Regions from separate parts of the Pseudoalteromonas sp. c7(2019) genome, predicted to be linked through region 1. Evidence: predicted binding sites of a transcription regulator. Region 1 holds the regulator's gene; each other region holds the start of a gene.
What was found. The regulator sigma-54, encoded in region 1, starts transcription at its own class of promoters, with help from an activator protein. The targets are predictions, from matches to a motif close to GTTGGCACGNNNNTNGNNT.
Positions count from the first base shown of each region.

Region 2: glnA (glutamate--ammonia ligase) is a predicted target of sigma-54. The motif match lies at 6,199-6,217, and genes of this name have one in related genera.
Region 3: fliS (flagellar export chaperone FliS) is a predicted target of sigma-54. The motif match lies at 3,084-3,102, and genes of this name have one in related genera.

Region 1 is NZ_WTKS01000003.1:318,545-329,561, forward strand. It holds gene mlaE (lipid asymmetry maintenance ABC transporter permease subunit MlaE) at 1-306, opposite strand, end outside; gene GQR38_RS05145 (ATP-binding cassette domain-containing protein) at 306-1,121, opposite strand; gene GQR38_RS05150 (calcium/sodium antiporter) at 1,377-2,345, shown strand; gene GQR38_RS05155 (KpsF/GutQ family sugar-phosphate isomerase) at 2,349-3,320, shown strand; gene kdsC (3-deoxy-manno-octulosonate-8-phosphatase KdsC) at 3,321-3,872, shown strand; gene lptC (LPS export ABC transporter periplasmic protein LptC) at 3,869-4,423, shown strand; gene lptA (lipopolysaccharide transport periplasmic protein LptA) at 4,413-4,958, shown strand; gene lptB (LPS export ABC transporter ATP-binding protein) at 4,955-5,680, shown strand; gene GQR38_RS05180 (RNA polymerase factor sigma-54) at 5,750-7,249, shown strand; gene hpf (ribosome hibernation promoting factor) at 7,276-7,563, shown strand; gene ptsN (PTS IIA-like nitrogen regulatory protein PtsN) at 7,568-8,020, shown strand; gene rapZ (RNase adapter RapZ) at 8,039-8,884, shown strand; gene GQR38_RS05200 (HPr family phosphocarrier protein) at 8,927-9,199, shown strand; gene mgtE (magnesium transporter) at 9,330-10,688, shown strand; gene GQR38_RS05210 (protein disulfide oxidoreductase) at 10,745-11,017, shown strand, end outside.
Region 2 is NZ_WTKS01000011.1:113,412-124,428, forward strand. It holds gene GQR38_RS13535 (DUF2959 domain-containing protein) at 1-479, shown strand, start outside; gene GQR38_RS13540 (MBL fold metallo-hydrolase) at 554-1,633, shown strand; gene GQR38_RS13545 (CBM9 family sugar-binding protein) at 1,701-2,429, shown strand; gene GQR38_RS13550 (hypothetical protein) at 2,658-3,065, opposite strand; gene GQR38_RS13555 (hypothetical protein) at 3,133-3,567, opposite strand; gene typA (translational GTPase TypA) at 3,942-5,765, opposite strand; gene glnA (glutamate--ammonia ligase) at 6,273-7,679, shown strand; gene GQR38_RS13570 (DUF4124 domain-containing protein) at 7,792-8,313, shown strand; gene glnL (nitrogen regulation protein NR(II)) at 8,396-9,466, shown strand; gene ntrC (nitrogen regulation protein NR(I)) at 9,481-10,866, shown strand; gene GQR38_RS13585 (cyclic nucleotide-binding domain-containing protein) at 10,896-11,017, shown strand, end outside.
Region 3 is NZ_WTKS01000016.1:90,725-101,741, reverse strand. It holds partial or broken gene GQR38_RS16640 (flagellin) at 1-77, shown strand, start outside; gene GQR38_RS16635 (flagellar protein FlaG) at 232-657, shown strand; gene fliD (flagellar filament capping protein FliD) at 718-2,118, shown strand; gene GQR38_RS16625 (hypothetical protein) at 2,265-2,576, opposite strand; gene fliS (flagellar export chaperone FliS) at 2,585-2,986, opposite strand; gene GQR38_RS16615 (sigma-54-dependent Fis family transcriptional regulator) at 3,431-4,867, shown strand; gene GQR38_RS16610 (DNA-3-methyladenine glycosylase I) at 5,203-5,799, opposite strand; gene GQR38_RS16605 (ATP-binding protein) at 5,932-7,044, shown strand; gene GQR38_RS16600 (sigma-54 dependent transcriptional regulator) at 7,041-8,507, shown strand; gene fliE (flagellar hook-basal body complex protein FliE) at 8,664-8,996, shown strand; gene fliF (flagellar basal-body MS-ring/collar protein FliF) at 9,017-10,732, shown strand; gene fliG (flagellar motor switch protein FliG) at 10,725-11,017, shown strand, end outside.

The DNA.
Region 1 (11,017 bases):
AACAACCGGGCCCAGTTCTCGCAATAAACTCAGAGCCACTAACGGCCCTAAACTATCCTCAGCGCCATAACCAACTAATACTGTGTAACCTTGTAGAGCCAACACCATGCCGATAAACAAACCCGACACCATAATAATCAGTAACGATTGCGAACCCACCATATAAAGTTGGCGAACAAGTAACGGTGTGCCTTTTTTAAAATTAGGAACATGCGCAAGCGCACTAAACAGCATATAAGCCGAACGGCCAAGAGCCGCAAAACGTCCTAGCGTTTTATGCCCTAGCTTTTGAAATAAATCCAACATTATGCTTTTTCTCCAAGTAGTTCGTCTGCATAAGCTTGAGCCGGAAAATGAAATGGTACTGGACCATCCGACAAGCCTTTTAAAAACTGTTGAACTAAAGGAGATTCATGATTGCGCATTTCATCAGGAGTACCACAACCAATTACACCTTGATCGGCGATAATTATAACGTGATCGGCAATACTCATTACCTCTGTCACATCGTGTGTCACAATTAAAGACGATAAACTCAATACTTCGTTAAGCGACTTAATTAGCTTAACCAATACGCCCATCGAAATAGGATCTTGTCCTGCAAATGGTTCATCGTACATGATTAGCTCTGGATCAAGTGCTATAGCGCGCGCAAGTGCAGCACGTCTTGCCATACCGCCCGATAACTCAGAGGGCATTAAATCTTTAGCGCCACGTAGCCCAACCGCTTGCAATTTCATTAATACAACTAATCGGATAAGGTCTTCACTTAGCTTTGTGTGCTCTCTTATAGGAAACGCAATATTGTCAAATACCGACATATCAGTAAACAGCGCACCACTTTGAAAAAGCATGCTCATTTTAGTACGTGCTTCGTATAACTCTTTACGAGACATTTTAGGAATGCTGCCACCTTCAAATAAAATATCACCTGAATCTGGTTTAAGCTGACCACCAATTAAACGCAACATAGTGGTTTTGCCAATTCCGCTTGGCCCCATGATCGCAGTAATTTTACCTTTAGGAACGCTAAAACTCATATTTTTATATATAGTTCTATTGCCTCTCGAAAAGCTAACATCCTTGACTTCTACTATTGATTGCGACAAGTCGCTCTCCATAAAAATGTTCACTAGTGCACCTATTTTAAAGCTTTTTTGTCAAAGATGGAAAAAACAATTCGTAAGATTTTGTAATACACCCATAAAAAGGATTATAAGACTCGCTCAAAACAGCTTAACCCCGGCTTAAATTTTTAAATTAGCTGTTTAAAAGCAGCATTGTTACGTAGTTGACCTTACTCTTTTATTTATACTTTCATCTTGGCTTTTGTTACTATTCGCGCCATCCGTATTTTGTATAACTGGCTTAACACAATGGTTACCTCGTTTGTTATTTTAATTCTTGGTTTTGCAGCTCTTGTTTGGAGTGCAGACAGGTTTGTTTATGGCGCTGCGGCTCTTGCTAAAAACTTTGGTGTACCTACACTTATTGTTGGTTTAACCGTGGTAGCTATGGGCTCTTCAGCACCCGAAATGATGGTTTCAGCCTCTGCCGCTCTGGCTAACAAAACCGACACAGCGGTTGGCAATGCTGTTGGCTCTAATATTACAAACATTTTACTTGTGTTAGGTATCACTGCTCTATTTCGCCCTCTTTCAGTTTCATCAAGTACATTAAAACGTGAAATGCCATTAGTGATGCTCGTATCTTTAGCTACTTGGTATGTGTTCTCAGATAACTACTTTTCATTTAATGAAGGTGTTGCACTTTTGGTTGGCTTTATCGTATTCATCGGTGGGTTAATTATTGTATCTATGCGTGCAAAAAACCAAGATGATCCATTTGTGTCAGAAGCCTGCGACGATGTACCAAACGATGTACCTACGAAAAAAGCGGTATTTTGGTTAGTTGTCGGCATGATACTCCTACCTGTTAGTTCTCATTTTTTAATAGGTTCGGCTGTCGATATTGCTAAATACTTCGGCTTAAGCGACTTAGTCATTGGCTTAACAATTATTGCCATCGGTACTAGTTTGCCTGAACTTGCCGCTTCGGTTGCAGGTGTACTTAAAAATGAAGATGATTTAGCACTAGGTAATATTGTTGGCTCAAACATATTTAATATTCTAGCGGTATTACCACTTGCCGGTATTATTAACCCTTCAGCCATTGACCCATCATTAGTAAGCCGAGACGTATTAATTATGATTGGCGCAACACTTGCTCTTATTATTATGTCATTGAACTTTAGAGGCACCCAACGTATCAATAGAGTAGAAGGCGGCTTATTGCTAATAGCGTTTTTGGGTTACCAAGGGTATATTTTTAGTCAAGTAGGGTAAATGATGGCAACGCTAAATTTTATTGAACAAGGCCTTCGCGTTTTAGATGTTGAACGCCAAGCACTTAGTGATATTGCACAATATGTAGATGAAAATTTTCATAACGCGTGCCAATTAATGTACGACTGCGAAGGCCGTATTATTGTCATTGGTATGGGTAAATCAGGTCATATTGGCAATAAAATAGCGGCAACCCTTGCAAGCACTGGCAGTCCAGCATTTTTTGTTCACCCTGGTGAAGCAAGCCATGGTGATTTAGGTATGATCACTAAAAATGACGTGGTTATGCTTATTTCTAATTCAGGGGAGACCAGCGAAGTTTTAAATATCATTCCGGTTTTAAAACGACTTGGTGCCAAAATGATATCGATGACTGGCAATACGCAATCAACCATGGCGACCCTTGCTAATGTACATGTGTGTATTAAAGTAGAAAAAGAAGCCTGTTCATTGGGTCTAGCTCCTACATCAAGTACCACTGCAACGCTTGCGATGGGCGATGCCATGGCAGTTGCATTATTAGAAGCTCGCGGGTTTACAGCTGATGACTTCGCGCTATCTCACCCAGGTGGTAGTTTAGGCAAGCGCTTATTACTTACTTTAAAAGATGTTATGCACAGCGGCGCAAATACACCTATTATTAGCGTTTCACAAACAGTTAAAGACGCCCTCATTGAAATGTCTGCTAAAGGTTTAGGTATGACAGCCATTGTTGATGAAAATCAGCAGCTCGTGGGATTATTTACCGATGGCGATTTGCGTCGTATTTTAGAGCAAAGAATTGATATTCATACAACACAAATAGATGTTGTTATGACTAAGTCATGTACTACGGCTACACAAGATATTTTAGCCGCTGAAGCGCTTAACATTATGGAACACAAACGTATAAATGGCTTAATCGTCGTCAATGAGAAAAACCAACCTATTGGCGCATTAAACATGCAAGACCTATTAAAAGCAGGAGTATTATAAATGCAATTTGAAGAACTCTATCAACCGCTGAGCGATGATGCAAAAGCACGCGCTAAAAAAGTAAAACTACTTATATGCGATATTGATGGTGTATTTTCTGATGGCCGTATTTATCTTGGTAATCAAGGTGAAGAGCTAAAAGCATTTAATACAAAAGATGGTTTTGGCATTAAAGCGCTTATAAACAGTGGCTTTGAAGTGGCTGTAATTACTGGTCGTCATTCACAAATAGTGCAACAACGTATGAGCAGCTTAACCGTACAGCATATTTATCAAGGCCAAGAAAATAAGCTCATTGCCTATCAAGAATTAAAAGACAAACTCAACCTTAGCGATGAACAAATTGCTTATATCGGTGATGATGGTCCTGACATGCCCGTTATGGAATTAGTCGGCTTTGCTGTTGCAGTAAATGATGCCCATCCACTTATTAAACGTTTATCACACTATGTAACGCAAATGCCTGGCGGCTTTGGTGCAGTAAGAGAGCTCACCGACTTACTTATGCTTGAAAATGGTAAAGCATTGACTACACAAGGCACTAGTTCATGAATGCAGCGCGCATAATATTAAGCGTTTTATTCATTAGCTGTATGGTTTGGCTTTGGTACCCTTATTTTACACAAACAAATATTGTGCCTCAGACTGAGCCTGAAGTTATTGCCAAGCCTGATTACATAGCCATTGAACTCAAACAAACAGCCTATGACGAACAAGGTAAAATTAGCCACAAAGTAACTGCGGCTAAAATGGAGCTATATCAACAATTAGGTTTTACGTTTTTTGAAAAACCTATTTTTACTTTATATAACGAAAAGCAAACGTGGCAAATAAATGCAGACGAAGCAACATTATACGAAGACAAACAATTAATTTTAGAAGGCAATGTGGTTGCCAAAAACTTAACCGATAACGCCATGATAGACAAAATCAATGCTGATAATATTCAGGTAGATATAAAGCTATTAACAATGCGTTCGGAGCAACCCGTTATCATCACTGGACCCAATTTAAAAATCACTGGTAAAGGCCTAGAAGCCGACTTAAAAACCGAAGTGATAAAACTAATTAACCATACGCGAACCATATATTATGACCAATAAAATATTAAAATCACTTATTATTCCTACACTTATACTAGCGTTTAATAGTAGTGCTGCAGAGCAAAACACGCAACCGACTGCAAATCAAATTTCAATAAGCGCCGATAAGCAAGAAGGTCAATTAAAAGCTAATGTCGGGATTTTTGAGAAAAACGTTGAAATTATTCACGGTAACCGCCGTATCACAGCCGACCGCTTAGAAGTACATAAACGCGATGAACTTGGTGATAATAAACAATTATTAATTGCTACAGGTAGCCCTGCGCACTTTGAAGAAAAGCAATCAGATGGCACGACTATGAGCGCCAGTGCTGACGAAGTGCGTTATGATGTATCTAAGCGTTTTTTAACGCTTGTTGGTAATGCACAAGTATCGCAAGCGGGACAAAAAATAAATGCTAAAAGCATTACCTACGATATAGAGCAGCAGCTAATCAGTGCCGAAAAAGATGAAAACTCAACTGACCGCGTTCACACAATTTTAGTACCAATCGAGACTAAAAAAAGTAAAAAAAGCGACAAAGGTCAACCATGAGCACATTAAAAGCAGAGCTATTAGCAAAGAGCTATAAAGGCCGTGAAGTTGTAAAAAACGTCGGCCTTGAAGTCAAAGCTGGCAGTATTGTTGGCTTACTTGGCCCTAACGGCGCAGGTAAAACCACCACGTTTTATATGATAGTAGGACTTGTACCTAGCGACAAAGGTAAAATATCGATAGACGATAACGATATTACTCTTTTACCTATGCATAGTCGTGCTAGATTAGGCATTGGCTACTTACCGCAAGAGTCTTCAATATTCAGAAAGCTGACTGTTTATCAAAACTTAATGGCCATTTTAGAAACGCGCAAAGAGTTAAATAAACAAGCTAGAGAAGACACTCTCGATAAATTATTAGATGAATTTAGCATACAACACATTCGTGATAGCCAAGGTATGGCATTGTCGGGTGGCGAACGTCGTCGTGTTGAAATAGCACGTGCGCTGGCAGCAGATCCTAAATTTATATTACTGGATGAACCATTTGCAGGTGTTGACCCGATTTCGGTATTAGATATAAAGAAAATAATAGAACATCTTAAAAATCGTGGGATTGGTGTATTAATTACCGATCATAACGTAAGAGAAACCCTTGATGTTTGTGAAAAAGCCTACATTGTTTCTCATGGGGAGCTGATTGCATCAGGTACTCCAGAACACGTATTAAATGATAAAACAGTACGCGATGTTTACTTAGGCGAGCAATTTAGGCTGTAACATTTACGCCATGTCTTTAAGCATCTGCTAGTATTAATTATAACAACATAAAAGGATTGTTAGAGATACATGAGGCAATCACTACAGCTGCGCATGGGCCAGCAACTTACAATGACTCCACAGCTGCAACAAGCTATTCGTTTGTTGCAACTCAGTACATTGGATCTCCAGCAAGAAATACAAGAAGCTCTCGACAGCAACCCGCTATTAGAGGTTGAAGAAGCAGACTATTCAGAAGACGCTGCAGGTAAAAACGAGCAAAAAGCAGATACAGATGACATAACTGTTAGCGCATCTGCCGATGATGCTCCAAGCGAATACGAACAAGATAGTGGTGAAGCACTTGCAAAAGACACGCTAAGTGACGACATGGCTATGGATGTTAGTTGGGATGAGTACATGAGTGCCGCTCCAGCAGCATCATCGGGTCCGATGCCTGAAGACGAATCAATATACCAAGGCGCCTCTACTGAAACGCTCCATGAGTATCTAATGTGGCAGTTACAACTAACGCCATTTAGCCCTACAGACGAAGCTATTGCTATTGCTATTGTAGAAGCCGTCGATGATTCAGGTATTTTAACACTAAGCTGCGAAGAGATTTTAGAAAGCTTTAATCAAGAAAACGAAGATGATAACGAAGTCGAACTTGATGAAATTGAAGCTGTATTAAAACGCATCCAACTGTTTGATCCAGTAGGCATTGCTGCACGTAGCTTACAAGAGTGTTTGTGTATTCAGCTTAACCAGTTTGATAAAGAAACACCTTACATTAATGAAACAAAAATGATTTTAACCGAGCATATTGATTTATTAGCTGCTCGTGACTATCGTACATTAATGAAGAAAACTAAGCTCAAAGAAGAAGAGCTTAAAGAAGTAATGACATTAATACATACTCTTAGCCCTAAACCTGCAGATACTATTGTAAGAGAAGAATCTGAGTATGTTATTCCTGATGTGTCAGTTAAAAAAATTAAAGGCCGCTGGGTTGTTGAGTTAAACCCAGATAGCATGCCTAAAATTCGTGTTAATAGCCAATACGCTGCAATGTCTCGCACTGTAAAATCCAGTGGTGACAGCCAGTTTATTCGCTCGCATTTACAAGAAGCTAAATGGTTTATTAAAAGCTTAGAAAGTAGAAACGACACGCTATTAAAAGTAACAAATTGTATTGTTAAGCAACAACAAGGCTTTTTTGAACACGGTCCTGAAGCCATGAAACCAATGGTTTTAAATGATGTTGCTGAAATGGTAGAAATGCACGAATCAACAATTTCGCGCGTAACAACCCAAAAGTATATGCACACACCCCGTGGTATATTTGAGCTTAAATACTTTTTCTCAAGCCATGTAAGCACCGAAAACGGTGGTGAATGTTCATCTACAGCAATCCGTGCGCTTATCCGAAAATTAATCGCAGCAGAAAACTCAGCAAAACCATTGAGTGATAGCAAAATAGCGGATATATTGGCTGAGCAAGGAATTAAAGTAGCGAGACGTACAATCGCAAAATACCGCGAATCTCTGGCTATTCCACCGTCAAATCAGCGTAAAAGTTTGATTTAAGACGCAAAAAAAAGAGGGTAATGCTTATGCAACTAAACTTAACTGGTCGTCACGTAGAATTAACCGATTCACTAAGAGACTATATTAATACCAAATTTGCGAAGCTAGAAAGACACTCTGATCATATTAATAATGTTCATGTCATTCTCGATGTAGAAAAATTAAATCAAAAAGCAGAAGCCACCATACACGTAAGCGGTGCTGAGCTATTTGCCTCTACAGAACATCAAGATATGTATGCCGCCATTGACTCGTTGATCGACAAGCTCGATCGACAAGTAATTAAACACAAAGAGAAGCTTGCTCGACACTAATATGATGAAATTAAGCTCACTTATATGCCAGGACTGCAGCAAAGCTGCGGTCCTTTTTAATAGCAAAAAAAGAATTTTAGAGTTCATTAGCGAACTTGCCCACGACAAACTTCCGTATTTACCGCAACAAGATATTCTTAATGCTTTAATGAGCAGAGAAAAATTGGGTAGTACAGGTATAGGGCGTGGCATTGCCATTCCTCATGGAAGAATGAGCGGTGCAGAAGAGCCTTTGGCTTTAGTACTCGTTAGCGAAACTCCAATAAATTTTGATGCGATCGATAATCGCCCTGTTGATATTTTCGTCGCACTCATCGTACCAGATGGCGATAACCAGCAGCACTTAAAGACTCTAGCAACCATTGCTGATAAACTAAACAACAAAGATTTTTGTAAACAGTTACGCAGTGCAAAATCAGATACTGAGCTTTACCAAGTTATTGTCAATCAATCATAGTTTTATAAAGGGTGTTAAATGGAGTTAATTATCATAAGCGGCCGTTCTGGTTCTGGAAAGTCGGTTGCTTTACGCGTTGTAGAAGATTTAGGTTATTATTGCGTAGATAATATTCCAGTTAACTTGCTTCCTTCATTAGTTCGCAGTGTGTCTGATAGCTACGATAAAATTGCTGTTAGCATTGATGTGCGTAACATCCCTAAACAACAAGATGAATTTAACGATATTCTTGAATACTTGCCTGGCTTTGCAAAACCTACGTTATTTTATTTAGATAGCGACGATCAAACATTGATCAAACGTTTTTCTGAAACTCGTAGATTACACCCACTATCAATTGACTCGTTGCCTCTTGATTTAGCCATCAAAAAAGAAAAAGAATTACTTGATGTATTAATCACCCGCGCCGACTTTATGATAGACACGACTGATTTGAGTGTTCATCAACTTGCTGAATCTATTCGTGAAAAGATTTTAGGTAAAAAAGATAAGCAACTGATTGTCACGTTTGAATCGTTTGGTTTTAAATACGGTATACCAAAAGAAGCAGATTACGTATTTGATGCACGCTTTTTACCAAATCCACATTGGGAACCTGAATTAAAACCTTTAAATGGGTTAGATCAACCTGTTAAAGATTATTTGGCCAATCACAGCATAGTGCAAAAATTCACATGGCAAATTCAAACATTTGTACAAACATGGTTACCGCACTTAGAGCGAAATAACCGCAGTTATTTAACCATTGCTATTGGGTGTACAGGCGGACAACATCGCTCTGTATATTTAGCGCAAACTATCGGTGAAAGTTTTGCAATGACACATCCCAATGTTAAAATTCGCCATCGCGAACAAGAAAAATAATATAGCTGAATAATCACCTGTTCAGCTTAGGTAGAGTAAGTTATGCATTGTGAAGACACTTTTTTAATAAAAAACAAATTAGGATTGCACGCCAGAGCAGCCACCGTGCTTGCCCAATTAGCAGTGCAGTTTGATGCGACAATTACATTATTTCAAGATGACAAAGAAGCTGCAGGCGATAGCGTACTTGCATTAATGTTACTTGAAAGTAGCCAAGGCAAAGAAGTAAAAGTTGTATGTAAAGGCCCCGATTCTGAGCAAGCTTTACATGCTGTTGGAGAATTAATAGCACAACGTTTTAATGAACAAGAATAAACAGTTATAAAAATAATGCTCGCATTACTAATGCCCCAACTAAAACAGATATATAAAATAAATACGGTTAGTGACGCCAGTTAACTCACCTCTCCCCATAAAGTAATATAAAAATTTATAAAGGACGCCAATGCCTGAAGCTTTTGAACAAGATTACCCACTACAGCAACTAAAACAGGTGACTAAGTCACTCAATAGTGGTCAATTTGTTCAAGTTAGGCGCATGCTCGCAAAAACAGCTCCTTGTGATACCGCATTATTATTAGAATCATCACCACATAAAATTCGCCGACTCCTTTGGCAGTTGGTTGATCCTGATGTGCAAGGCGATGTTCTTGAAGAACTATCTGAAGATGTTCGTTTAGGCATTATTGCCCAAATGGAACCTAAGCACATTGCAGCCGCAACAGAAGATATGGGCCACGATGACTTAGGTGAAGTATTACGTAGTCTGCCGGACACCGTTTATAAAGACGTTGTTAGCGCGATGGACATTCAAGACCGTGAACGTGCAACACAAGCACTTTCGTATCAAGAGCGTTCTGCTGGCGCGCTAATGAACACCGATACGGTGACCATTCGCCCTGATGTTACGCTCGATGTTGTACTTAGATATATTAGGCTACGTGGCGAGTTACCAGAAGGTACCGATGACTTGTACGTTGTTGATAAGCATAACTGCTTTATAGGCGCTTTATCGCTGAGTACATTATTAACTAACCCGCCAGAAAAGATTGTTCGCGATTTAATGGATGAAGATTGTGAATCCATTCCAATCTCAATGGATGAAAGTGAAGTCGCGCAATTATTTGAACGTCATAATTGGATATCGGCCCCCGTAGTCGATGATAACGATCAGCTCCTTGGTCGTGTCACGATCGATGACATCGTTGACGTAATCCGAGAAGATGCTGAGCATAGTTTATTGGGCTTAGCCGGTCTTGATGATGAAGAAGATACCTTTGCGCCAGTACTAAAAAGCTCTAAAAAACGCTCAGTTTGGTTAGGTGTCAACTTACTAACTGCACTTGCAGCTGCTTTTGTAGCTAGCTTTTTTGAAGGCACTTTAGATGTGCTCCCTATTTTAGCTGTGCTTAACGGTATTGTCCCTTCTATGGGTGGTGTTGCAGGTAGCCAATCATTAACGCTTGTTATTCGTGGTATTGCGGTAGGTCATATAAATCAAACTAACCAACGTTTCTTGATGATGAAAGAGCTTGCTATTGGCGCGTTAAACGGTGTTTTGTGGTCGTTGTTAATAGCAGGTGTTATTGCCCTATGGCAGTGGGACTTTATGCTTGGTGGCGTACTCGCCTTCGCTATGTTTATGAACTTAGTGGTGGCCGGTGTTGCTGGTGCGAGTATCCCTATTATTCTTAAAAAGATGAATATAGATCCCGCTCTTGCAGGTAGTGTAGTTTTAACTACAATTACAGACATTGTGGGTATATTCGCCTTTTTAGGTACTGCTACTTGGTTGCTGGTTTAAATTAGAAACTTTTGCAAATAACTAAAGTAAAAAACACTTAGGGTAAAGCTGCAACTATGACAACGGGTACCAAAAATAAAAAAGACACACCTAAAAAAACGCCAAAACAAAAAGGCCTATCAATATTAAAAAGTGTGTTGATATATGGTTTCATATTTTTCGTAATTTATAACGCTGTCAATTGGTGGCGACAACCTGTTATGCCAGCAAATCCTCAATTACAATTAATAGATTATAAAGGGCAAAACATTGATTTGTCAGCAATGAGCCAAGATAAACCAACACTTGTCTATTTTTGGGGAACTTGGTGCCCTATTTGTAGTATTACC
Region 2 (11,017 bases), on a different contig from region 1:
CGGCACTTGAGCGCTTAACTACTCTAATCGATTTTAATGGTGGCGAACTACAAGACACTTACAATCAACTAAACGATGATTACGAGTCGAGCTTAAATGCCGCTAACGAAGTATCAACTAACATCAATAAAGTAGAAGACGTGGCAGAAGCGCTATTTGATGAGTGGGCCGATGAGTTAGAGCAGTACAAAAGTGCATCACTTAAGCGTGAAAGCAGCAAAAAGCTAACTGCGACTAAGCGTCAATTTGATCAGCTATTACGCTCAATGCGCAGCGCAGAGAGTAAAATGGAGCCAGTATTAACCTCGCTTCATGATAACGTTTTATACTTAAAGCATAACTTAAATGCACAAGCGGTATCGGCTATTAAAGGTGAGTTCACTAACCTTAAACGCGATATTCAATTGTTGATGAACGACATGAACAAATCGATTGCCGACTCAAACAAATTTATTGAACAAATGAATAGCGCTGGCTAATCATTTGTTACTTTAACAAGCCTGCTTAATTGCAGGCTTTTTTATGTTAAAGGGAACGCTAAAAGGGATTTACAATGAAACGCTTTTTAACCGCAACAATGCTCTTATGTATACTAACTGCCTGCGGTGCACCTAATAATATTAATCGTATTACCAGCTCTGACTCAGTTGTTGTTATTAATGATAAGAACGGTCGTTATAAAAATTTATACACAGGTGAAAAAACATATCCCACTACCTGTACTGAAAACTGCTACCCAGCCCACCCAGATTTACTATGCAAAACCGGCAGCGAAAACTGCCAGTACCAAGGCCAGCAAACTAAACCACAACTTAGCACCGGTTATACCGTACGCTGGCTTGGCCACGCTAGTTTTGTAATTAACACTCCAAATGGGCAAAGTGTGCTGTTTGATCCGGTAAAAAATCAGTTTGATTCTCCAGTCGCACTTGGCTTTAAACTCGGCGGCGGTATTTATCGTAAAGCAGGGGCTTGGCCTAGTGAGCAAGAACTGGAAAATATTGATGCGGTAATGTATTCGCATATTCATTACGATCACTTTAATAAAGCCGACATACAAAGCATTGGCAATAAACCTCGCTATTTAACACCACTCGGGATGGCCGACAACTTCCCTACCGGTGGTTTTAATATTACCGAAATGCCGTGGTACTCAACAACCAACATTGACGACTTAGCTATTAATGCCGTGCCAGCTCATCATTTTAGCGCTCGTGTATTGGTGCCCTTTATTTACGAAGATAACAATAAAGACTTATGGAATGGCTGGCTGCTTGAACAAAACGGCAGTACCTTATTTTTTGCAGGCGATACGGGCTACTCAAAACACTTTAAAGATATACAGCAAAAATATGGCAATATAGATGTGTGCTTAATACCAATCGCATCTTACTACAGTAAAGAAAGTGGTAAATTTTATCGTTACGTTCACACCACACCAGAAGACGCGCTCAACGCAGCACAAGAACTTAACTGCAAAGTAATGATACCTTGGGGGTATGGTAATTCAAGTTGGAAAATGGGCGACCATACTAGCCACTCTGCCTTACTACGCTTATTGCATATGTACAATAAAATGGATTCAAAAGTACCGCTGTACATTTTAAACGAAGGCGAAAGTATTTCACTGTAACTATTTACTTAGCTGTTTTAAGATTGTTATTACATTAAGACAAGCACACAATAAAATTGAGAAATTAATGAAAAAATTAGCACTCGCCTTAAGCTTTTTATTAAGCACGCCAGCAATGGCTATTGATGTTGAACATACATCAACTCCAATTACTATTGATGGCGTATCAGAAAGTGCGTGGGATAAAGCCGCTTGGCACGATATGCCTTATTTAATGGATGGCACACTGCCAGCAAACGATGCCGACTTTAAAGGGCGTTATCGCTTACTGTGGGATCAAAACTATTTATACCTACAAGCCGATATTGTGGATGACGTTTTAATAGATACACACGCCGATCCAACCTATAAATATTGGGATGACGACGCGCTTGAAGTATTTATTGATAGCGATGCATCAGGCGGAAATCATCAATTTAATCACACCGCTTTGGCGTACCATATCGGCCTTGATAACCAAGCCGCCGATTATGGCCCTGATAAAAAAGCGCACTTGTATACCGATCACCTAATCAGTAACTGGAAGCGTAACACTGCTGCACCTTTTAACATCACGTGGGAAGTAGCCATAAAGCTCTACCCCAATGACTACAAAGAAGGCGCAGTAAATACACCCATTACACTTAGCGAAAAACAAATCATTGGCTTTATGTTAGCGTATTGCGATAACGATGGTAGTGACGTGCGCGAGCACTTTATGGGTTCGCACGAAGTACAGCCAGTAAATGGCGACAGAAACCGTGGGTTTATAGACGCAGACGTATTTGGAAAAATCACCCTGCTGCCAAAAAAGTAACCCCCCCAGAAATAAGTAGGTTGGGTTGAGCGCAGCGAAACCCAACGAAAAATACCCTACCAAAAAACATGTATGCTTTGCATTATCGGCTGTTTAAGCTGCCCCTTTTTTATTGCTTATCCTTATGCAAAAGATCTTTAAGTAAATTATTCACAAAGAGGTTAAGAGGCGCTGCGCTTTTAGAGAACAGTAAACTTGGGCCTTTCTATTACTCATCGCCTTGTTAGACTAATTAGTCAGTTGATTAATATTATATTTCTTAGTATTACCAGAGCCATCAGAGTATTTTTCAAAAATACTTAATTCATTTTCATCGACTAAAAAGGTTATTTTAGAATCATATTGGTCTGTGCGCCATCTCCCAGCATCAGAAGCCCAAATAACTCGACTCCCCTCAAACTTGCACCTATACTTCCAATTCGTGCCATCATCTTTACGAACATACGAGAGATGTGTAACATTACCTTTAATTGAATCTATTTTAACAATTGAAGGACTACGTCCCATAATCGATGCAATTGTAGCAATACAAATTTGTTGTTTCGAAAAAGCACCATTGTCAGCGCTTCCACAGGCAGACAAAGTAATAGTAATTACAATAAGTATACTTTTGATAAACTTTTTATAAATATTCATTTTTTCTCCTTGAGCAACTGGAAATATCTAGAAAAGCAAAGATATTCAGTTCTTCCTTAGCACTAGATTATGTGCAGTTAACAGTGAACTTATCAACTATAACACCTTCAGGGATTAGCCCGTTTTCGTTTGTCCGAATACTAACTTCATGCTCATCAGGATAAATGGGGGATTCCAATTCTTCTGTAACCACATCGAATTGTTCAAATAAGCTTGAATCTAATTTATAAATATATCCATTACAAGTACCATTTTTAGTAGCAAATATTTTTGCTACTTCAATGCTTTTGCTCGTAGAAACAAACGACAGCTTTTTCATATTGGAATCTATTTGATGAGCCCTTAAGCCGTTGCCTCCAGAGTATCCTGATTCATACCCTGCTCCGCACTCCACACCAACTTCACCTAGTTCAGGTATGGCCGTATTTTGTTTTCCTTTGGGGATCAACTGTCCCTTACATAAACTATCTAATTCACTTGTAACACCACGATATAGAAACATAACAATTCCTTTTTAAATAACAGTTTAGTATTTTTTAACGCATGACTTGGGCTGCATAATTTTTTTTTGGACTGAGTAGATCGAGCTGATATTAACCATCTAAACTACATATATTCAATCTATAGATACTTAGTAATAATACTCTTACGCTTCGTAAAGTTGAAAATCAAGCCAATTAACATATAAATAAAAAGTCACCTTAGATGCTAATTCGTCAACCCATAGCTTGTGCTCGTTGTAATGCACGCTATCTCGTTGATAAGAAAAATTTAAACCGAACTCCTTAAGCCTTTACTCATCAAATTTCACCCACAAAAAAGCCGCTGTATTTTTCAATACAGCGGCTTTTAAAATCATAATTCTAAATTAATAGATTATGCTTTAGGTCCACGACCTGCACGTTTACGTTCGTTTTCTGTAAGGTAACGCTTACGAATACGAATGTTTAGTGGAGTTACTTCAACTAGCTCGTCATCATCGATGAACTCAAGCGCTTGCTCAAGTGAGTAGTTAAGGTGTGGAGAAAGCGTTTGCGCTTCATCAGTACCAGATGCACGTACGTTAGTTAACTGCTTGCCTTTAAGGGCGTTAACTGTAAGGTCGTTATCACGGTTATGAATACCGATAACCATACCTTCGTATACTTCAACACCGTGACCGATGAATAAACGGCCGCGTTCTTGTAAGTTGAATAATGCGTTAGTAAGTGCTTTACCAGTTGCATTTGCAATCATTACGCCGTTCTTACGAACACCGATGTCGCCACCTTTGTGAGGACCGTAATGATCGAACGTATGGTACATAAGACCAGAACCCGAAGTAAGCGTCATGAAATCAGTTTGGAAACCAATTAAACCACGGCTAGGGATCATGAAATCTAAACGCATACGGCCTTTGCCATCTGGAGTCATGTTAGTAAGCTCACCTTTACGTAGGCCAACTTGTTCCATAACAGAACCCTGATGCTCGTCTTGACAGTCAATAGTAACTGTTTCAAACGGTTCTTCTAGAACGCCATCTACAGTACGTAAGATAACTTCCGGACGAGAAACTGAAAGCTCGTAACCTTCACGACGCATGTTCTCGATTAAGATACCTAGGTGTAATTCACCACGACCAGAAACACGGAAGCTATCTGGGCTACCAGTATCTTCAACGCGAAGTGCTACGTTGTGTACTAATTCTTTGTCTAAACGTTCACGGATATTACGTGACGTTACAAACTTACCTTCTTTACCACAGAAAGGTGAGTTATTTACAGAGAATGTCATTGTTACAGTTGGCTCATCAACACTTAGTGGTGGTAATGCTTCAACGTTTCCTGGGAAACAAACTGTATCAGAAATCTTAAGCTCACCAATACCTGTTACAGTTACGATGTTACCAGCGTAAGCTCTATCAGTTTCGATACGTTCAAGACCTAGGTAGCTTTGTACTGCGCCAATTTTACCATTACGTGTAGTGCCATCAGCACTGATAATAGTAACTTGTTGGTTAGGAGCAACAGAACCACGTTTAATACGACCAATACCAACTACACCAACATAAGAGTTGTAATCTAGTTGAGAAATTTGCATTTGGAAGTCACCTTCAGGATCTGCATCCGGTGGTGATACTTCGTCAACGATCATCTTGAACATAGGTTCCATGTTGTCTGATGGCTCGTCTAAATCTAGTGTTGCCCAGCCGTTGATAGCTGAAGCGTAGATTACTTTAAAATCTAACTGTTCGTCAGTTGCGCCAAGGTTGTCGAATAAATCAAAGATTTGATCCATAACCCAATCAGGACGTGAACCTGGCTTATCAATTTTATTGATAACTACGATTGGCTTTAAGCCTTGCGCGAATGCCTTTTGCGTAACGAAACGCGTTTGTGGCATTGGACCTTCTTGAGCATCAACAAGTAATAATACTGAGTCAGCCATCGAAAGTACGCGTTCAACTTCACCACCGAAATCGGCGTGTCCCGGAGTATCTACGATATTGATATGGTAGTCGTTCCAAGAGATGGCTGTGTTTTTAGCCAAAATGGTAATACCACGTTCTTTCTCAATGTCGTTTGAGTCCATCACGCGCTCTTCGTTACCGCCGCGTGTTTCTAATGTACCTGATTGCTCAAGTAGTTTGTCAACCAGAGTTGTTTTACCGTGGTCAACGTGCGCGATAATCGCTATATTTCTTAACTTTTCGATGCTCATATATTTACTCAGAGAAATTAAATTCTCAATGATCCTGCAAGATCTACGCACTCATCCACGCTTTCGCGAGATGTCCCAGCATAGGATTTAAAAGGGCGCATATTATCCCTCATTAATGACATGGATGAAAGTTTATCCAATACATATTTTAAAACTTTCTCAATACTTTTACTAAGTATCTGTTTTATATATGACAATTATATGAATTAAATTTCAATATTTTTTTGAAAAACAGCCTTTTTGACTATTTTTCCGATCTTTTTGTTACTCTTTTGCATTTAGGTTATGCTAATTTCAGCTGATTAAATTAACAACAAATTACGCTCTGTAAATTTTGCACCGAAATGGAATATTTACGCACCAACATGGTGCGTTTGTATATTCCATTTTGATGCAATGATATTTTTTTAATTTATAAACAGCCAGTTACAATAATGGCACAAAATCAGCTTAGTAAATACCAAAGCAATTATGCAGCAATAACAAAACCCAATAGTTGGAGGACACATGTCACAATCGGTTTTAGATTTTATTAAAGAAAATGACGTCAAGTTCATTGATTTACGCTTTACTGACACTAAGGGTAAAGAACAACATGTATCGATCCCTCATCACCAAGTTGATGAAGATTTTTTCGAAGACGGTAAAATGTTCGACGGTTCTTCAATTGCAGGCTGGAAAGGCATAAACGAATCAGACATGGTATTAATGCCAGTTCCTGAGTCAATCAAACTAGACCCTTTCACTGAAGAAGCGACATTAATTTTACGTTGTGACGTAGTAGAGCCTTCTACACTACAAGGCTATGAGCGCGACCCGCGTTCTGTTGCTAAGCGCGCTGAAGATTACATGAAATCTACAGGCATTGCAGACACTGTTTTATTTGGCCCTGAGCCAGAATTTTTCGTATTTGACGATGTTAAATATAAATCAGATATGTCTGGATCTATGTACAAAATTGATTCTAAGCAAGCTGCTTGGAACTCAGATAAAGAATATGCAGATGGCAACACTGGTCATCGTCCAGGTGTTAAAGGCGGTTACTTCCCAGTTGCTCCAGTTGATGACTTCCAAGATTGGCGTTCAGCTACGTGTCTAGTTCTAGAAGAAATGGGCCAAGTAGTAGAAGCACATCACCACGAAGTAGCAACAGCAGGTCAAAACGAAATCGCTACTCGCTTTAATACAATGGTATTAAAAGCGGATGAAATTCAAGAAATGAAATATGTTATCCATAACATGGCTCACTTATACGGTAAAACAGCAACGTTTATGCCTAAGCCAGTTGTTGGTGATAACGGTTCTGGTATGCATTGTCACCAGTCACTTGCTAAAGGTGGTGTAAACCTTTTTGCTGGTGATAAGTACGGCGGTCTTTCTGAAGATGCACTTTACTACATTGGCGGCATCATCAAGCATGCTAAAGCAATTAACGCTTTTGCAAATGCGTCTACTAACTCGTACAAACGTTTAGTACCAGGTTTTGAAGCACCTGTTATGCTTGCATACTCTGCACGTAACCGTTCTGCATCAATCCGTATCCCAGTGGTTCCATCTGAAAAAGGTCGTCGTATTGAAGTACGCTTCCCGGATCCAACTGCTAACCCATACCTTGCTTTCTCAGCAATGCTTATGGCTGGCCTTGATGGTATCAAAAACAAGATCCACCCTGGCGATGCTATGGATAAAGATTTATACGACTTACCAGCTGAAGAAGCAGCAGAAATTCCAACTGTTGCAGCATCACTTGACGAAGCACTATCTGCACTTAGCGCAGACCGTGAATTCTTAACTCAAGGTGGCGTATTCACTGATGACTTAATCGATGCTTACATCGAACTTAAGTCTAAAGAAGTTGAAAAGCTTAACATGACAACTCACCCAGTTGAGTTTGAAATGTACTACAGCTGTTAATTAAGCTGTAAAAATATGTGTGTTCTCAAGCCCGCTTTGCGGGCTTTTTTAATGGTAAAATTAGTCAATCTCCACTAAAGTTAAGTTACCGATAAAAATGCAGGGCTGCAGAGTGAATAACAAGATTTTATTACTATTAATTACTTTAGGATTAAGTAATTATGGTTATGCCGGTGAAACAAAAATATACGCTTGGAAAGATAAAAATGGCGTATTAGTGTTCTCAGACACCCCTCATAAAGGGGCTCAAGAAGTAAAGCTCACCAGCCAAGATCTTAATATGCCTGCAACAAATACTGACATTTTCGACGAGCAACCTCAGCCTCAACAAGCGGCCTTTAGTATTGCTATTTCCTCACCTGATCATAACCAGACTATTCGTGAAAATACCGGCACTGTTTATGTAACTAGCCGAATAAAACCACGCTTTGAAACTGGTTTTACTATACAACTTTTTATTGATGGTAAAGCACACGGCCCAGCCAGTGACAGCTCAACCTTTGCAATTAGAGATGTAGAACGTGGTCAGCACACACTACAATTAAAGCTTTTTAATAGTAAAAACCAAGTTATTGCTACAAGCGAACCCTGCATATTTTTTATGCACCGAAAAGGGCTAAACCTAGGTAACTAAATTGGGGTATTACTAAACGTGCAGCAGTGTATTTAACCATATAACTTGCTTGCAAACATCCACGCACTAAAATGGTGCAGCTATGATTAATAATAAAAACTTTAGCCCTGAGCTACTCGATGCCATTTGGCAAAATCAAACAACCGCTATCATGTTACTTGATAAAAACTTTACCGTTGTATATGCCAATACTAGTACCAGCGAGCTGCTTGGCCTTGGTAATAAGCGCTTGTTAGAACAACCGTTTGATAGCCTTTTTAACTACCATTCAATCGATTTACAGCGTATAGAACAATACTCATTAGTTGAAGGCGTAGATTGCCAGCAGCACAGAGCTGACGTGGTTTTTAGCGATTCTCGCCATGCAAAAGTAGCCGTAAGTACACGACAAATTAAGTTTAATGGCTCGCTTTATATTTTATTTGAGTGGCGCCAAACCGATGACGAAATTAAGCATGACCAAGCGTCTAATCAAATGCATCAATATCAAGCTGCCCGAAACCTAATTAGAGGCTTAGCTCACGAAATTAAAAATCCTTTAGGTGGAATTCGCGGAGCGGCGCAGTTATTGCAGTATGAGGTTGATCAACAAGAAAGAGATCAATGTGCTGAGCTCATCATTGAGCAAGCCGACCGATTACGCGAACTAGTAGATAGGCTTTTGGGGCCCAATCAACTTCCGCAAAAATCGTATGGCAATATACATCAATCACTTGAATCAGTTGCAAGGCTAAGTACGTTAGATAATTGTTCTAATATTAGCTTGGTTAAAGATTACGACCCAAGTATTCCTGATGTATACATTGATCAAGGCAAAATTCAGCAAGTAGTATTAAATATTGTTCGAAACGCCCAACAGGCGCTTGTAGATGGCGGTGAAATAACAATAAAAACCCGCATTAATCATCAGCATCGTCGCCCAGGTAAAGCACCTAAAAAAGCCTTGTTGATCCAAATATCTGATAACGGACCAGGTATTGATCCCAGTGTACGCGAAACACTGTTCTACCCTATGATCACCAATAAAGAAGGTGGCTCTGGGTTAGGACTCTCAATAGCGCAAACACTGATAGATCAACATGATGGCTATATAGAATGTGATAGCTGGCCTGGACATACTGAATTTAATATCTATCTGCCCTTTGCAGATTAATGTTTGGAGTTTGCATGAAAACAGTTTGGCTTGTAGATGATGATGCTTCTATTCGATTTGTACTTGAAAAAGCACTAACCCGTGCAGGGTTTAACACAGAGAGCTTTGCTAATGCGCAAGATGTACTAAGCGCCCTAAAGTTTAGCCAACCTACTGTTTTAGTTTCTGACGTACGAATGCCTGGTATGGATGGTATGGCGTTGCTTGAACTTATTGCAGAGCAAAACCCTGGGCTGCCGGTTATTATAATGACTGCGCACTCAGATTTAGACTCAGCTGTAAATGCATTCCAAAAAGGTGCTTTTGAATACCTAGCTAAGCCGTTTGATTTAAACGAAGCAGTGGCGCTGGTCGAAAGCGCATGCAGAGCAAACTCCACTAAAAAAACTAAACGCAAGCAAGCTCCACCAAAAAGTGCCCACATAATTGGTGAAGCGCCCGCAATGCAAGAAGTGTTTAGAGCGATAGGTAAACTATCGGCTTCTAGCATGAGCGTATTAATAAATGGCGAATCTGGAACAGGTAAAGAACTTGTCGCCAGTGCTTTGCACAATCATAGCCCACGTAAAGAAAACCAATTTATTGCACTTAACATGGCAGCCATTCCAAAAGAGCTTGTTGAGTCAGAGTTATTTGGCCACGAAAAAGGCGCATTTACGGGCGCCGACAGCGTGCGTAAAGGCCGTTTTGAGCAAGCCAATGGCGGCACACTATTTTTAGATGAAATTGGTGATATGCCACTTGATGTACAAACACGTTTATTACGCGTTCTTGCCGATGGTGAGTTTTATCGTGTTGGTGGCCATCAAAGTATAAAAGTAGATGTGCGTATTATTGCGGCTACGCACCAAAACCTTGAAGATTTAGTTAAACAGGGCAAGTTTAGGGATGATTTATTTCATCGTCTTAATGTTGTGCGCCTACGTTTACCTGCTCTTCGAGAGCGTACTGAAGATATAGAAAGCTTATCGCAACACTTTTTACATAAAAGCGCTAAAGAGCTACAAGTAGAAAGCAAAGTGCTGAGCCCTAAGGCAACTGAGCAATTACGCTTATTTAATTGGCCAGGCAATGTACGCCAATTAGAAAACACCTGTCGCTGGCTTACTGTAATGGCACCGGGTGAGCTTGTAAGCGAGCAAGACTTACCGCCGGAAATTCTGGATGCTTCGCCAACCCAGGAAGAAGGTGATTGGCTAGATGCGTTTCAGCAATGGCTTAATCAAGAGCTTAAACAAGGCAAAGAAAATATTTGGCCTGACATTCAAGCCCAGCTAGAAACTCGCTTAATTAAAACCGCACTGGCTAATTGTTCTGGTCATAAGCAAGATGCTGCTATAAAAATTGGTTGGGGACGCAACACGTTGACCCGAAAATTAAAAGAGCGCAATATTAGCTGATTAAACGCTTTTAACACATTTGGTTATTGATGAAGCTAATCGAACATATTCCATTATTCAAACAAATGGAAATTATAAACAGGCTGCACTTTTTTAAGGAATTTACGCTCAGCGAGCGCCAAGTCTTATTGGAGTCGTTCGGCCTGTTATA
Region 3 (11,017 bases), on a different contig from region 1:
TCTTGCAACAAGCAGGTACGTCAATCTTGTCGCAAGCGAACCAGTTACCACAAACAGCACTTAGCTTATTAGGTTAATAAGTTAGAGTAATAGCTTAATGGTTAGCTAACTAATACATAAAGTCAGTATTAGTATTTTAAAAAAGGAGGTGGCTTTAGCTACCTCCTTTTGTGGTTTAAGAATATAAACTAAGCTATTGTTGGTTTAATTAAGTACAAATAGGAATCTGTTATGAATACAATTACTTCAAATGCAGAAATTACAACATTACCGACTCCCATTGCTGGTGATGATAAGCAAGTAGGGCAAGCCGCTAGTTCTTTAACTGAGCGAGCGGTTGATGATGTAAAGCAAACGGAAGCGCTCAATCAACAAAAGCTACAGCAAAATCAATACAAAAATAATAATCAAGATGAAAAAGCTCAGCCGTTAGAGCGCGAACAGCTAGAACAAATGGCGCAACAATTGCAGGACTTTATGGGCGAAATGAACCGAAGCTTGCAATTTAAAGTTGATGAAGATTCAGGCCGCGATGTGATTAAAGTCCTAGATAAAAACAGTGGCGAAGTTATTAAGCAATACCCTTCTGAGGAAGTATTAAGCCTAGTTTCTAAACTGTCTGAATCTGCTGGAATTTTGATCGACCAAACAGTTTAGTGAGTGGTTTCAATTACTAACACTAAGTTAGTTTATTTTTGAGTATTTAAGAGGTGAAGTATGTCTATTACATTTAATGGGTTAGGTTCTGGATTAGCAGTGTCAGATATTGTTGATGCGCTAGTTAATGCTGAACAAGCACCTGCTGAAGCTCGCTTAAATACTACAGAAAGTAAATTAACTACGGATATTTCTGCTGTTGGAGCGCTAAAGTCAGCGCTTGAAAAAGTACAAACCTCAATGGAAGCATTGGGTGATAGCGACAAATACCAACAACGCAGTACATCAGGTAATGATGATTTTATATCTATAAGTGCGGACCAAGATGCTCAACCAGGTGGTTATGATGTAAAAGTTAACAACTTAGCCACGGAGCATAAAATACTGTCGCAAGCTTTCGATGCTGATACAGCGGTAGGTCAGGGAACAATGACCCTAACCTCTGGTGATAATAGCTTTGATATTGAAGTATCAGATACTGCGACACTTAGTGAGATTCGTGATGCGATAAACGACAGCAACGATAATGACAGCATTAATGCGACTATCATTACTGATGATAGTGGCCAGCATTTGGTTATGTCCGCTAAAAATAGCGGTGCAGAAAATGAAATTAAAATAGAAATTGCTGATATTGATGGTAATAACACAGATGTAAATGGTCTTTCTCGTTTGGCATTTGACTCTGCTGGTGTGCAAAATACGAGTGAAATAATTGCAGCAACTGATGCATCAATTACCATTGATGGCTCGCTAACTGTAAGTAGTTCATCTAATGAATTTGCCGGAGTGATTGACGGTATTACAATAACTGCTAAAAAACCGCACGATACAGATGACGACATAAGCGACATATCAGTTACCGAAAATAATAATAATATAAAAGCTGGTTTAAATAGCTTCATTACTAGTTACAATGAGTTATTAGAGCTTAGTAATAATTTAGGTGCATCTGGTGAAAGTGGAGCCGGAGTAATGGCTGGTGACTCACTACTTCGTGGTGTTATGTCAAAGCTCCGTAGTGAAATAACTGAATCAGTTGATTTAGGCGATGGTAATTCGTTATCGCTTTCGCAATTAGGTGTTGAAACAGACCGCTACGGTGTTTTAACCCTAAATACAGAAACACTAGATGAGCAAATAGACGCTAATGTAAATTTAGTGCAACAGTTTTTTGTAGGTGATGACGATGATGGCTTTGCACAGTCGTTTGATGAGCTAATGAGCTTTTATACAGATTCCGATGGTATTATTCAAAACCGAATAGACAGTAAAACAAATCAGCTAGACGATTTAGATGATGATCGCTTGGACCTTGCCAGTAAAATGGAGTCGCTATCGTCTCGACTATATGCTCAATATAATGCGATGGATTTATTAGTAGCGAGCCTTAATAACACCAGTAGTTATGTTCAAGCTCAATTAGAGAACATGCCAGGCGTAGTTAGGCAATCAAATTAATAACTGGGTTAAAAGTATTACGAGTCAATAAAAAAACCGCTAAGTTTAAATTTAGCGGTTTTTTATTGTGTACTGCTCTTTAATTCAAATAGTAAGCTATAGCCATGTATTTAGTTAAAATGAAGGCCATTTATTAAACCTTTTTACTAGATGGCTTTATAAGCTTTTATCGCCTTTCCTGATTTTTTATGTTTAATAATAGCTTTTGATGATTCGTTTTTTGCACTATTCGCTTTAACTAAAATGGTATTTATACGAAGCTGAATTAATTCTAATTGCTCTGTACTTGGACCTTCGCTACTTTCGCACCATTGCTTTAGTTCAGTATTTAAAGTGTCTAAAAAAGGCTGAGCTTCGTCTGCATTATCATCATTTACTAACACTTCAATTTTACTAAGCAACGTTTGTATGAGCTCAGAGTAGTTGGTTAGTGGCTCTGAAGATGTTGGCGATTCCATAATTAAAATTAAACTGCAGGGTTGCGTTGATCTAGCGGGATGTTATCCCAGCCTTCTTTAATTTCTTTAACAATACTTGATACTTCAATAATTGCTTCAATATCGTTGTTTATGTTCGCTTGCGTTAAACGGCGCTGGCAGTAATCGTAAAGTGCCAATAAATTGTTAGAAATACTAGGGTCTTGTTCTACTTCTAAATTGAGTGCGTCTTGCAGTGCACCAAATAATAAAACACAGGCTGAAATGTTTTCACCTTTTTTTTGTATTTCTTTGCGCTCAATAAACCCTTTTGTTGCTGCTAAGCGACCGATAATATTACTGAATATAAGGTTTATTTGTTCGTAAGGAGCCATTTCGGCAATACTACTAGCACGAACTTGACCGTATTTTTTTACTGAGACATGAGCCATGGGAAAATCCTAAAATTTAAAACGATAAAATTATGTGAAAGCTAATATAAAAACTTATATAAAAATCTAATAAAGCTTTTATACTTTTATAAAAACAAAGCAATATTAATGCCAAGCATTTTCACTTATTTATGTATCGGCATTTGTAACTTCAACTTAAATTTATAATTGAGTTTATTTACTAACAATAGCATTTTTATTGCCGAGTAAATTAATTTTTAAGGCTAAGTTGTATTTAGGTAATCATTAAGTAATCACCGAGTAATAACTAAGTTAAAACTACAACTCATACTTAATGATTAACTATTAAGTATGATTGACTTAACTAGCCCGTCTGTTTTTTGGCGTTTATGTCAAAAAACTGCCGCTATCACTTGCATCCATGCTGAACTGGCTTACAATTTAACTAATTATACAAATTAGTGAAAGTACGGCTCGCTAAATATGATCTTGATTTTAGATAATAATAACAACCGCGCAATAGGATTAAATGCTTCACTTGGCTTTATTGGTGAAGCTGTTCAACTATTAAGCGAAGACTGCTTTGAGCAAGAATGCAAAAAATATCAGCAGCAAGAATGCATGATTATTTTAGGAGCGTTGCAATCACTTGACCACGAAAGCTTAATTAAACGCTATCCAACATTACCGTTTTTATTAATTGGCGAAACGCTAAAACCACTATTAAGTATAGCTAATGTGGTGGGGCTTATTTGCGAGCCATTTAATCACGAAGTGACAACTCAGTTACTTCACGATTGCCAGCAGTATCAGCGTATGCTGCCTAATGAGCATAAGCATACTAAACCGCATAAAATTTTTGATGGGCTAGTTGGTGAAACAGATGCCGTAAAAGATGTTCGCTTTTTAATTGAACAAGTGGCAAAAACCGACGCTAATGTTTTAATTTTAGGCGAATCAGGCACAGGTAAAGAAGTGGTTGCCCGTAATGTACACCTGCTTTCAAAGCGTATTAATGGACCGTTTGTACCAGTTAACTGTGGTGCTATACCGGCAGAACTGCTCGAAAGTGAACTATTTGGCCACGAAAAAGGCGCGTTTACTGGTGCTATATCGGCTCGTAAAGGGCGGTTTGAACTAGCTCAAGGCGGGACGCTATTTTTAGATGAAATAGGCGATATGCCACTGCAAATGCAAGTTAAGTTGCTGCGAGTATTGCAAGAACGCAGCTACGAACGTGTTGGTGGTACAAAGGCTATCCAAGCTGATGTACGCGTTATTGCAGCCACGCATCGTAATTTGGAAACAATGATTGAAGAGGGTAGTTTTAGGGAAGATTTATATTACCGCTTAAATGTATTTCCTATCGAAAACCCATCACTGAGTGAACGTGCTGATGATATTCCGCTGCTTTTAAAGGAGTTAATGCGCCGAGTTAACGACCAAACAGGTTCTACCGCTAAGTTTACCGAGCGCGCAGTTGAGAGCTTAAAAGAACATGCTTGGCCTGGTAATATTCGTGAGCTTGCTAATTTGGTGGAGCGTATGGTTATTATGTTTCCTGAAAAAGTGGTCGATATTCCCGATTTACCTAATAAATATCGTTACATTGAAGTTGAAGCCTACGAGCCAGAATATCCTGAAGAGTTAATGGAAAAAGACGCCTTTAACGACATATTTAGCACCGGTTTTAGCGATTACGAAAGTGAGCCTGACGCTGAGTTTAGCCAAACGGGTAGTGGGTTATTGCCAGATGATGGTATTGAACTTAAAGATTATTTAGCCGAGCTCGAAATAAGCTTAATAACCCAAGCGTTAGAGCGCTATGATTACGTTGTAGCTCGCGCAGCCGAAATATTAGGTGTTCGCAGAACAACACTCGTTGAGAAAATGAAAAAGTATAATCTTTCAAGAGATTAAGGTTTAAAAGCAGCTGTCAGTGTTTAGTTATAAATTGGCCAAACACAGTAGATAAAGAACCCCTCGTTTTGTAGGTGCGGTTTTATACCACACTTTACTTAAAAAATATTAGCAAGAGCGCGAAGTAAATTCGCACCTACACGGTTTTTACTTTTGTTGTAGACGCTAGACTTGCTCGCGTGAAAAGCGTAGCTTTTAATCATTTAAATAAAACGTTATTTCACAAAGAGAAAAAACGAGGATAAATGAGAAACCATTGTCAACTTACGCGTTACTTCTCTAAAGCGCAGCGTCTCTTAACCTCTTTGTGAACAAATCACTTTTATGGCTTTTAATCACTTACTACTAAAAGCCTCAATAATTTCTTCTTTTCTAAAACAATCATTACTGTGATCGTTAACCATACCGCAGGCCTGCATATGAGCGTAAACCGTTGTAGGGCCTAAAAACTTAAAACCCCGTTTTTTTAAATCTTTCGCAAATGCGGTTGATGCTTCTGTAATTGCCGGGTAGTCCTCAGCGTTATTTAAATTACTTATAATCGGTTTATTATCGACAAACTGCCATTGGTAGTTACTAAAACTTTCAAATTCTTCTTGTATTTCTATAAAGCGTTTAGCGTTGTTAACAGTTGCCTCAATTTTTAAGCGATTGCGCACAATCCCCTCATTAAGCATTAATCTCTCAATATCATCTTGTGTGAATTGTGCCACTTTATTTACATCAAAATTAGCAAATGCTTTTTTATAACCGCTGCGTTTTTTTAAAATTGTATACCAGCTTAAACCCGCTTGCGCTGATTCAAGCGTAATAAATTCAAACAGCTTTGTATCATCATAAAGAGGCACACCCCATTCTTCATCATGGTAAATAACGTAGTCGGGTTTAGTGGTGTCGAGCCACGGGCAACGGCACTTTATTTGCTCACTCATTATTATTCCTTTTTGTGTGCGTCATTTTTATGTCGCTCAAATTATTGATGTAACTTAATGATAAATATGTAAATAAATTTTGGTATAAATCGTGCATTTAGACATGTATCTACATCAATTCGAGATTTGATTATGGCCCTTGCTAGCGTGCTAAAACCACAGTTTTTTTCTGCAAATCAGTATAACCCATGTTTACTTCAAGAGGAGTACATTGGTGAATTAAGCGATCTGCGCAAGCAAGCAAGTTGGCTTTCGCATTTGGTTGATACCATGCCAGCAGGCGTGGTTGTACTTGATGGCAAAGGGTTGATTGCAAAAGCGAATCAAATAGCGATTGATATGCTTGGCGAGCCACTTGAAGGCGAACGCTGGTTTAATGTTATTCAGCGCTCTTTTAGGCCACATCAAGATGATGGCCACGAAGTGTCTTTAAAAGACGGGCGCCTAATAAAGCTTGATATTACTGCTTTAGCACCAGAGCCTGGGCAACTTATTTTAATGACGGATTTAACCGAAACCCGCCGCTTACAAAAACGTGTTGCACATATGCAGCGATTAAGCGCGCTGGGTAAAATGGTTGCGTCACTGGCGCATCAAGTCCGTACGCCGCTCTCAGCCGCTATGCTTTACGCCGCTAATTTAGGATCAAAACGCTTACCCGAAGCATCTCGCGATAACTTTCAAACAAAGTTAATGTCGCGTTTAAAAGATTTAGAAACTCAAGTAAACGACATGCTGTTATTTGCTAAAAGTGGCGATCAGCAAGTTGTTGAGCAAGTTTCAATGCAGCAGCTTTTAACAGAAGTTAAAGCAGGTGCTGATGCGATGGTTGCACTTAATGAAAGTGAGCTGGATGTAAGCTTACCAGAGCCAGATATACAAATAGTCGGTAATAAAACGGCATTGGCCAGTGCTATTCAAAATCTTGTGCACAATAGTATTCAAGTTATTGGCGGCGGTGCAAAAGTAAAAATTAGCGCACAAAGAGATTTAAAAGATTTAGATATGGTTCGTATTAGTGTGAGCGACAATGGCCCAGGTGTTGATTTAAGCCAAAGCGATAAAATTTTTGAACCATTTTTTACTACAAAAAGTCAGGGCACAGGTTTAGGGCTTGCGGTAGTAAGTTCGGTAGCTAGTGCGCACCAAGGTCGTGTTGATGTGACTAATAATACGCAGGGTGGTGCCTGCTTTAGTTTGTTACTGCCTATTAAGGCAACATCTAAACTAGAGGGTTCATTATGAGTAACACTATTTTAGTTGTCGAAGATGACGCAGGGCTTCGTGAAGCCTTAATAGATACCCTTGAAATGTCGGGTATTGAATGTGTTGCAGCGAGCAGTGCTGAGCAAGCAATGTTACTGCTTAAAAAAGATCAATTTTCGCTTGTTGTAAGCGACGTGCAAATGGGCGCAATGAGTGGCCTGGATTTACTACGCAGTATTAAATTAAACCACCCTGATTTACCTGTATTGATGATGACGGCGTACGCCACAATTGACGATGCGGTAGAGGCGATGCGCCTAGGTGCAATTGACTACATGGCTAAACCATTTGCACCTGAAGTGCTGTTAAATATGGTGAGTCGTTATTTGCCTGAAAAAGCAAAAGAAACCGACGGACCTATTGTTGCTGACCCAACTAGTATTCAATTATTGGAGCTTGCGAGTAAAGTAGCACGCTCTGATGCAAGTGTAATGGTACTTGGCCCAAGTGGTTCAGGTAAGGAAGTACTTGCTCGTTATATTCATGATAAGTCAAGCCGTTGTAATGAGCCATTTGTGGCGATTAACTGCGCGGCTATTCCTGAAAATATGCTTGAAGCCACGTTATTTGGTTATGAAAAAGGAGCTTTTACGGGCGCGATTCAAGCATGTCCGGGTAAGTTTGAGCAAGCACAAGGCGGCACTATTTTACTTGATGAAATTACTGAGATGGACTTAGGGCTACAAGCAAAGCTGTTACGCGTACTGCAAGAGCGTGAAGTTGAGCGTTTAGGGGGGCGTAAAACAATTCAGCTCGATGTACGTATTTTGGCAACCAGTAATCGTGATTTAAAAGAAGCCGTGTCTGAAAATCAGTTTAGAGAAGATTTATATTACAGGCTTAATGTTTTTCCACTAATGTGGCGACCATTGTGCCAACGCCCTGGCGATATTATTGTATTGGCTAAGCATTTAATTGAGCGCCATATAAGTAAAAGCAAAGAGCCTATGGCATATTTAGATAAAGGTGCCGAGCAAAAGTTATTGGCTCACGCGTGGCCTGGTAATGTGCGCGAGCTTGATAACGTTATACAGCGTGCACTTATACTGCGCACGGGTAACACAATAAATGAGCATGCTATTTTTATTGAAAACTTAGCAGCTAATAACTTTGTTATGGAGCCATCATTGGCGCCGGCGCAAACAGTATCGTCAACAGAATTAGCTCACGCAGATAAAGGCGTTGATAAAAGCACGCTAAGCTCTGCATATTATGATGAAAAATCACATGCCGAGGTTGAACCTAAGCAGGGCTTGCTAGCGGCAGACACCGGTAGCTATAAAGATGAGCTTAAAGACAAAGAGCATCGTATTATTTTAGAAACCCTTGCACGCTGCCAAGGCAAGCGTAAAGACGTTGCCGAAACATTGGGCATAAGCCCACGAACTTTACGTTATAAACTAGCGCAAATGCGCGATTTAGGTATTTCACTTCCAGCATAACCTCCTATAAACCCTAAGTTTGCGCTGCGAACTTAGGGTTGTCAAAACTCTGACTAACACAAATTAAAGTTAACCTATTGTATTTTAATGATTAATTATTTGGCATGCTTTGTGCTTTATTACTTGTAAGAGTTCACTGCGTGTCAGAGATAAATTATGAAAATTCAAAACAGTGCTGTATTTCAAGAAATGCAATCAATGGCTTTAGAAGCCGGCCGTAATAATCAAATAAATAAATTGCCGACTCAAGTTCAGCCTACTTCTACTTCCCAGTTTGGCGACATGCTAAGTGATGCATTAAATACAGTGCACGGTCTACAGCAAGATGCAGGTCAAAAAGTAAAAGCGGTTGAGATGGGGGATCGAAGTGTATCGCTTGCTGAGGCGATGATTGCTTCTCAAAAATCGTCAGTTGCTTTTGAGGCTACAGTACAGGTTCGTAATAAACTTGTTGAAGCTTATAAAGAAATCATGAACATGCCTGTTTAATTAGGTAGTGGAGAATTATTGTGGCGCAATCTAACCAATCTACAGACCTAGCACTTGCTGGTGGCGGTATTGACCAAAGTGGTGGTGATGATCAACAAGAACAAAAGTCAGGCTACTTAAGTGCTTTAAATGGTGTTGATGTATTGCGCCAAGTAACATTGGTTATAGCATTGGCTATTTGTTTAGCTATCGCGATTTTTATTATTATTTGGGCTCGTCAGCCAGATATGCGCCCGTTAGGCAAAATGCAAACTGAAGAGCTTATTCAAACGCTCGACTTTTTAGATGCGCAACAAATTGAATATCAACTAGATGGCAACGTTGTGTCGGTTGATGAAAGCGAATACCAAAATATTAAATTGTTAATGACCCGCGAAGGGTTAGAGCAAGGGCCAGCGTCGGGCTCTGATATAATTATGCAAGATATGGGCTTTGGTGTAAGCCAACGCTTAGAGCGCGAACGCCTAAAACATGGCCGCGAGCAACAACTTGCCCGCACCATTGAAGAGCTTAATAATATTACTCGCGCTAAAGTATTGTTAGCCATTCCTAAAGAAAACGTATTTGCCCGCAGAGAGAAGAAACCATCAGCTACAGTTGTATTAACGCTTAAGCGTGGTCGCTCACTCGACCGTGAAGAAGTAGACTCTGTTGTTGATATGATTGCCTCGGCAGTACAGGGTTTAGAGCCTATGCGAGTTACTGTTACCGATCAAAATGGTCGATTATTAAATTCAGGTTCGCAAAGCTCATTAGCAGCACGCTCTCGTAAAGAATACGACTTAGAACGTAAGCGCGAACAAGAGTACCTTGAAAAAATAGACAGTATTTTAATACCGGTTGTTGGGCTTGCAAACTATACAGCTCAAGTTGATTTGAGCATGGACTTTAGCTCGATTGAGGAAACTCAAAAGCGTTATAACCCAGACCTACCAGCGGTTAGAAGCGAAACCACATTTGAAGAAAATAACATTGGCGGCCTAGCTGTTGGTATTCCAGGTGCGCTTACAAATCAGCCACCGTTAAACTCGAACATTCCTGAGGTTGCGGGGCAAGGTGGTGCAGGCACAGCTACGTCACCAACACGCAGCCACAAAGAAGCCACGCGTAATTATGAACTCGACACTACAATTTCTCATAAGCGTCAGCAAAGTGGTGTAATACGTAGAATAAGCGTATCAGTTGCTGTTGACTACATTGCTAAAGTGGGAGAAAACGGTGAAACAACCATGACTCCACGCTCGGTAGAGGCATTGTCAAATATTCGTCGCTTACTACAAGGTGGTGTAGGTTTTGATATGCAACGTGGTGATGCACTTGAAGTCGTAACAGTGCCGTTTGTACGTGAAGAAACAAATTTAGCAATAGAAGTGCCACTGTGGGAACAAGACTGGTTTATGAAAATAGCCCGCCTTGTATTAGGCGCCTTAGTTATCATTGTATTGATAATGGCAGTAGTAAAACCAATGCTTAAACGCTTAATTTACCCAGACGATACACTAGAAGAATACGACGAAGATGCATTAAGTTCAGGCGTAGATATTGGCGACAACACGCTTGATATGCTAAATAAAGACTTTGATTCTGCTTCGGTTGGTTTCTCAAGTGATGGTACACTGCAGTTACCGGATTTACATGGCGACGAAGATTTACTTAAAGCAATTCGTGCCCTTGTAGCTAACGAACCAGAACTATCATCACAAGTAGTCAAAGCGTGGTTAACAGAAGATGACTGATCAAGAACAAAAACAACTCCCGCCAGCCTTTGATGTTGATAAGCTAGATGGGGTAGATAAAGCCGCTATATTACTTTTGAGTTTATCAGAAGAAGATGCCGCGCAAATCCTTAAACACTTAGAACCTAAACAGGTGCAAAAAGTGGGTATGGCGATGGCTGGGTTACAGGACTTATCACAAGCTAAGATTAGCGCTGTACATAACTTGTTTATAGAACAAATTCAAAGCTTTAGTACCATTGGTTTTCAGTCAGAAGACTTTATTAAAAAAGCGCTTACAGCAGC